Linked DNA regions of Roseibium sp. Sym1. The protein of the gene in region 1 binds, or shares a complex with, the protein of each later gene. Links are inferred from orthologs where the notes say so. Each region holds a gene or a part of one and is shown in the gene's direction. Other genes may lie near its edges.

The links.
Region 2: the proteins of accC (region 1) and accD are in contact, whole or in part, in a solved structure (PDB 8UXZ), measured with the Escherichia coli proteins. The link is inferred for Roseibium sp. Sym1 from one-to-one orthologs.

The regions. Positions count from the first base shown.
Region 1 is NZ_CP114786.1:4,675,856-4,678,985, reverse strand. The notes cover bases 252-3,058. They hold accC (acetyl-CoA carboxylase biotin carboxylase subunit), read left to right. Parts: upstream 252-885; coding sequence 886-2,232; downstream 2,233-3,058. Other genes in these bases: aat (leucyl/phenylalanyl-tRNA--protein transferase), read left to right, coding at 2,284-2,964; accB (acetyl-CoA carboxylase biotin carboxyl carrier protein), read left to right, coding at 400-870. Also shown: O6760_RS21420 (DsbA family protein), read left to right, coding at 1-85. UniProt on the Escherichia coli protein: This protein is a component of the acetyl coenzyme A carboxylase complex; first, biotin carboxylase catalyzes the carboxylation of the carrier protein and then the transcarboxylase transfers the carboxyl group to form malonyl-CoA.
Region 2 is NZ_CP114786.1:1,639,011-1,642,158, reverse strand. What follows is about bases 324-3,148. They hold accD (acetyl-CoA carboxylase, carboxyltransferase subunit beta), read left to right. Parts: upstream 324-1,168; coding sequence 1,169-2,128; downstream 2,129-3,148. Other genes in these bases: O6760_RS07430 (bifunctional folylpolyglutamate synthase/dihydrofolate synthase), read left to right, coding at 2,266-3,148; trpA (tryptophan synthase subunit alpha), read left to right, coding at 324-1,079. In the rest of the region: O6760_RS07445 (hypothetical protein), read left to right, coding at 1-101; more of trpA, read left to right, coding at 246-323.

The DNA.
Region 1 (3,130 bases):
CGAGGTTGTCATGGGAGCCGTCGGCTATGACGCTCTCAACGAGAAAATCGATGCGCTTTTGAATTGCGATCAGACCACCTGCTGAACCGGAGCGCCCGGTATTAGGCTGTTGGAAACGTCGTAACCTCGATGTCAATGAGAAATCGGGGGTTTTCCTGATACAATTGAATCCCTATAAGAAGCTTGGCCCGCCTCCCGTGAGGAGACGGGCCAAAAGATCTTTGTCCGTCCGGAAGCGACGGCGCAAGGAGCGCGGTTTCACCGGGAAGTTTCTGACAGCCCTGCAGGACAGAGGGCTCCGGAACAGACGGGACAGACCCCATGAACACATGGAGCGGTCATCCCGTGGACCGGCCTGCCGCGCTGCTTGCGGACCGAGTATGAGAGCCAAACGACATGATGCGTAATGATAACAAGAAATTCGACACGGCCCTGATCCGGGATCTCGCCGTCCTGCTGGACGAGACAAATCTCTCGGAAATCGAACTGGAACAGGGTGACACCCGCATTCGCGTGGCCCGGCAGATGACGATCAGTGCGCCGGTCAATGTCGCGCCTCCGGCGGCACCTGCCGCAGCTCCCGCAGCCGCGGCCCCGGCCGCTGCGCCCGCAGCTCCCGCGGAACCGGCCTCGTCGGGGACCACCGTGTCGTCACCGATGGTGGGCACGGCCTATCTTGCACCGGAACCCGGTGCCCCCGTGTTCATTCAGGTTGGCGACAAGGTCACCGAGGGCCAGACGATCCTGATCATCGAAGCCATGAAGACCATGAACCACATTCCCTCCACCAAGTCCGGCACCGTGAAGCAGATCCTGGTTGACGATGCCCAGCCGGTGGAATTCGGCGAACCGCTCATCATCGTCGAATAAGGAGCCGATGTGGCCATGTTCTCCAAAATTCTCATTGCCAATCGCGGCGAGATCGCGCTGCGCATCCTGCGTGCCTGCAAGGAACTCGGCATCTCGACGGTGGCCGTGCATTCGACTGCGGATGCCGACGCCATGCATGTGCGCCTTGCCGACGAAAGCGTGTGCATCGGTCCGCCCGCGGCACGTGACAGCTACCTGAACATCCCGCAGCTTCTGGCCGCATGCGAGATCACCGGCGCCGATGCAGTCCACCCGGGTTACGGTTTCCTGTCCGAAAACGCCCGTTTCGCCGAGATCCTTGAGGCTCATAACATCGAGTTCATCGGCCCGACCGCGGAGCATATCCGCATCATGGGTGACAAGATCCAGGCCAAGCAGACGGCAAAGGACCTGGGCATTCCGGTCGTCCCGGGGTCGGACGGTGCCGTGACGCTCAGCGATGACGCGCATGCCATTGCCCGTGAAATCGGCTATCCGGTTCTGGTCAAGGCCGCCGCCGGCGGCGGTGGCCGCGGCATGAAGGTAGCCAGGAGCGAAGCGGAGCTGGACACGGCCCTGTCGACCGCCCGTTCCGAGGCAAAGGCTGCCTTCGGCGACGACGCGCTCTACATGGAAAAGTATCTCGGCAAGCCGAGGCACATCGAGATCCAGGTTCTGGGTGACGGCAAGGGCAACGCGGTCCATCTGGGCGAACGCGACTGTTCCCTGCAGCGTCGCCACCAGAAGGTCCTCGAGGAAGCCCCGTCTCCGAGCCTCAATGCCGACCAGCGCAACGAGATCGGCGAAATCGTCGCCACTGCGATGCGCAAGCTGAAATACCGCGGCGTCGGCACGGTCGAGTTCCTCTACGAGAACGGCGAGTTCTATTTCATCGAGATGAACACCCGTCTGCAGGTGGAACACCCGGTCACCGAGATGATCACCGGCATCGACCTGGTCAACGAGCAGATCCGCATTGCCGCGGGCGGCGATCTGGACATGACCCAGGACGACATAACGTTCGAGGGCCATGCCATCGAATGCCGTATCAACGCGGAAGACCCGGTCAATTTCACCCCTTCCCCGGGCACGATCACCTATTACCATCCGCCGGGCGGACTGGGGGTGCGGGTCGATTCCGGCGTCTATCAGGGCTACAAGATCCCGCCCTATTACGACAGCCTGATCGGCAAGCTGATCGTGCACGGCCGCAACCGCGTGGAGTGCATGATGCGCCTGCGCCGGTGCCTGGACGAATTTGTCGTTGACGAAATCAAGTCGACTATTCCGCTTTTCCGCGATCTGGTGGACAATCAGGACATAGCGAACGGTCAGTACGACATCCACTGGCTGGAAAAACACCTGGCTGAAAAGTCGAGCTGACCGCTGAAGGCCAAGGGGCCGGGCCCCTTGGCGCCTGGACAGTGAGGCCTTATGGCTGGTTACAAAGACGACATCGTGATGGAAATTACCCCGCAGGTGCTTCTGAAGGCCTATGCCTGCGGCCTGTTTCCCATGGCCGAATCCGCGGACGACCCCGGTCTGTTCTGGCTGGAACCGGAACGCCGCGGCATTCTTCCCCTTGACGGATTCCACCTGCCCCGGCGCCTGCGCCGGACGATCCGCAATGACGTCTTTGAAATCCGGGTAAGCACCGACTTCCAGGGCGTCATCGACGGCTGCTCCGAACCGATGCCCGGACGGCAGAAAACCTGGATCAACAAAGAGATCCGCCGCCTTTACGGCGAACTCTTCGAGATGGGCTATTGCCACACGGTCGAAGCCTGGCAGGACGGCGAGCTGGTCGGCGGCCTTTATGGTGTCAGCCTGAACGGGGCGTTCTTCGGCGAAAGCATGTTCACGTTCCGCACCGACGCCTCCAAGGTCTGCCTGGCACATCTGGTCGCCCGGCTGATCGTCGGCGGCTATTCCCTGCTCGACACGCAATTCGTGACGGAGCACCTCAGCAAGTTCGGCACGATGGAAGTCTCCCAGGCCGACTACAACACGAGGCTGTCGGAAGCGCTCAAACTCGAAACGGACTTCTACGCCCTCTCCCCGCAGGCCTGCGGCCAGGAAGTGCTGGACGTCCTCGACAACTGGCCGGCGCGGTAAGGCCGGTCCCGCATGTGTCATCCGTTCGCAAGCGGGGACCCAGGACTCTTCGTACGACGTCTCGGATGTATATCGCCCCCGCCCGGGAGTCCTGGGTCCCGGCTTGTCGCTGCGCGACGTCCGGGATGAAAATTGCGGGCGTGGTTCGGTTAGGCGGGCCATCCGT
Region 2 (3,148 bases), 3.0 Mb from region 1 along the record:
TTGCCCGGGCCACCCGCGCGCGTCCCATGGGCAGCGAGCACATCTATCGTGCCGATGCCGACCTGCGTGCCATCGGCCTGATCGACTACCCGAGCCGGTAAGCCGCTCCCGGCCGAAGCCTTCCGATCCGCTTGCCGGCACCTGAATGTGCACGAGATAGATTGACATGGCCCGCACTGCACCCGTACATCGCAGACACGGGAAAGCTCCGGACCCACCGGACAGCACAAAAAGGGTAGCAGTGAATGACGGAAACGCGTATCGACCGCCGTTTTAAAGCCTGTGCGGAAGCCGGCCGGCCGGCCCTGGTCACCTTTGTCACCGCGGGCGATCCGGACCTGAAGACTTCCCAGGACGTCCTCAACGCCCTTCCCGCCGCCGGTGCCGATGTCATTGAACTGGGCATGCCGTTTTCCGATCCGATGGCCGAGGGCATCCCGATCCAGCTGGGCAACCAGCGGGCCCTGGCCGCCGGTCACACCATGGACAAGACGCTGGACATGGTGCGCACCTTCCGCAAGCAGGACCAGGACACGCCGATCATCCTGATGGGCTATTACAATCCGATCTATGTGCGCGATCCGAAGAAATTCGTAAAGGTTGCCAAGGACGCCGGCGTGGACGGTTTCATCATCGTCGATATTCCGGCCGAAGCCGATGACGAGTTGTGCATTCCCGCGCTTGAGGCAGGGCTCAATTTCATTCGGCTGGCGACGCCGACCACCGACGACAAGCGCCTGCCCGCCGTTCTGGCAAACACCTCCGGTTTCGTCTATTACGTCTCGGTGACAGGCATCACCGGTGCCAACATTGCCGATACCGGCCGGGTAACGGCTGCGGTCAACCGGATCAAGGGACATACCGACCTGCCCGTGGCTGTCGGCTTTGGCGTCAAGACCGCCGACCAGGCTGCCGTGATCGGCAAGGATGCCGATGGTGTCGTCGTCGGTTCGGTCCTGGTCAACGCCATTCGCGAGAGCCTCGACGAGGCCGGCAAGGCGACCGACCGGACCGTCAAGGCCGTGACCGACGTTGTCGCGGATCTGGCCTCCGGCTGCGCCCGCGCGCGCTCGGCCTGAATTGAAGGAATTCCGGCGGACCCCATATCTCCGCCAATGGACAACCCGAGCACCGCGTGTGTTCTTGAAGACAACGGGACGCGTTTGACGTGAACTGGATCAACTCTATCGTACGCCCCAAGATCCGCGATCTCTGGAAGAAGCGCGAAGTTCCGGAAAACCTCTGGATCAAGTGCCCGGAAACCGGCGAGATGGTGTTTCACCGGGATCTGGAAGCCAATCTCTGGGTGATCCCGAATTCCGGCCACCACATGCGCATGCCTGCGCGCAAGCGCCTGGAAGCGCTGTTCGACGACGGCAGGTACACCAACGTCAAGACCCCCGAGGTTCACGCCGATCCCCACAAGTTCCGCGATTCAAAGCGCTATTCCGAGCGCCTGAAGGAAGCCCGTGCCCGCTCGGGCGAGGATGAGGCGGTTCTGGTCGCCCAGGGCCAGATCAACGGCATGGACTTCACCGCGGCCGTCCAGAATTTCGATTTCATCGCCGGCTCGCTCGGCATGGCCGCCGGCGAGGCGATCCTGGCGGGCATGCTGAAGGCGGTCGAGGACAAGACCCCGTTCGTGATGTTTGCCGCCTCGGGCGGTGCCCGCATGCAGGAAGGCATTCTCTCCCTGATGCAGATGCCGCGCACCACCGTGGGCGTTCAGATGCTGCGCGAGGCCGGCCTGCCCTATATCGTCGTGCTGACCAACCCGACCACGGGCGGTGTCTCCGCCTCCTACGCAATGCTTGGTGACGTCCACATTGCCGAGCCGGGCGCGCAGATCGGCTTTGCCGGCCGCCGCGTGATCGAACAGACCGTGCGCGAAAAACTGCCGGACGATTTCCAGACCGCCGAATACCTGCTCGATCACGGCATGATCGACATGGTGGTGCCGCGCCAGAAAATGCGCGAGACGCTGGCGCGTATCTGCGGCATCCTGATGAAGCGCGAGGTCGAGTTGCCGAAGCTTGAAGCGCCGAAGGAACCGGCTCCGGAGGCCGAGGCAAAACCGGAGGAAAAACCCGAACAACCCGCGGAAAAAGCAGCCGAGCCGGCCAGCTAGGGTGCCGGCATCGCCTGAACACGTCGGGAAAACGGCGTGATGCGACGTTTCCAGACCGTCCGCTTGTGTCCGGTTCGGCTATCCCGTAAAGGCGTAAAGAGCGTTTAACGGAACAAAGGGACCCTGCGGAGGGCGCCTTGGATCAAGTCACGAAAATTCTGGACCGCCTGCTGGCCCTGCATCCGAAGGAAATCGATCTTTCCCTCGGCCGCATGCATCGTCTGCTGGCTGCTCTCGGCCATCCGGAACACCGCCTGCCGCCGGTCATCCATATTGCCGGCACCAACGGCAAGGGCTCGGTGACCGCGACCATGCGCGCCATCCTGGAAGCCTCGGGCAAACGCTGTCACGTCTACACGTCCCCGCATCTTGTCTCCTTCAACGAGCGCATCCGCCTCGGCAGCGATGGTCGCTATGTCTCCGATCCGGTGCTCTACGATGCTCTGCACCGCTGTGAAGAAGCCAATGGCGGCGAGGAGATCACCTTTTTCGAGATCACCACCGCCGCGGCGCTGCTGCTGTTTGCCGAACATCCCGCCGACATTCTCCTTCTGGAAGTGGGACTGGGCGGCCGGCTCGACGCCACCAATGTCATCGATGATCCGCTGGCAACGGTGATCACGCCGGTCTCCATGGATCACGAGAAGTTCCTGGGCGACGATCTGGCCGTCATCGCCGCCGAAAAAGCCGGCATCATCAAGCCCGGCGTGCCGGTCATCTGCGCGGCCCAGGAAGACGAGGCGCTGGCCACCATTGCCCGTCAGGCGGCCTGGAACCGCGCCCCCCTGAAAGTGTTCGGCCAGGATTTTGTCGCCCAGGCGGATCAGGGCCGGATGGCCTATCAGGACGAGGATGAACTGATCGATCTGCCGATGCCCGTTCTGGGCGGCCGCCACCAGTTCGCCAATGCGGGGCTTGCCATCGCAGCCTTGAAGAATGCCGGGCTCCTGCCCGATGAGGCAACCGTCGCGCAGGGCCTGAAGGCCGTCAACTGGCCGGGGCGCCTGCAGCCGATCACCC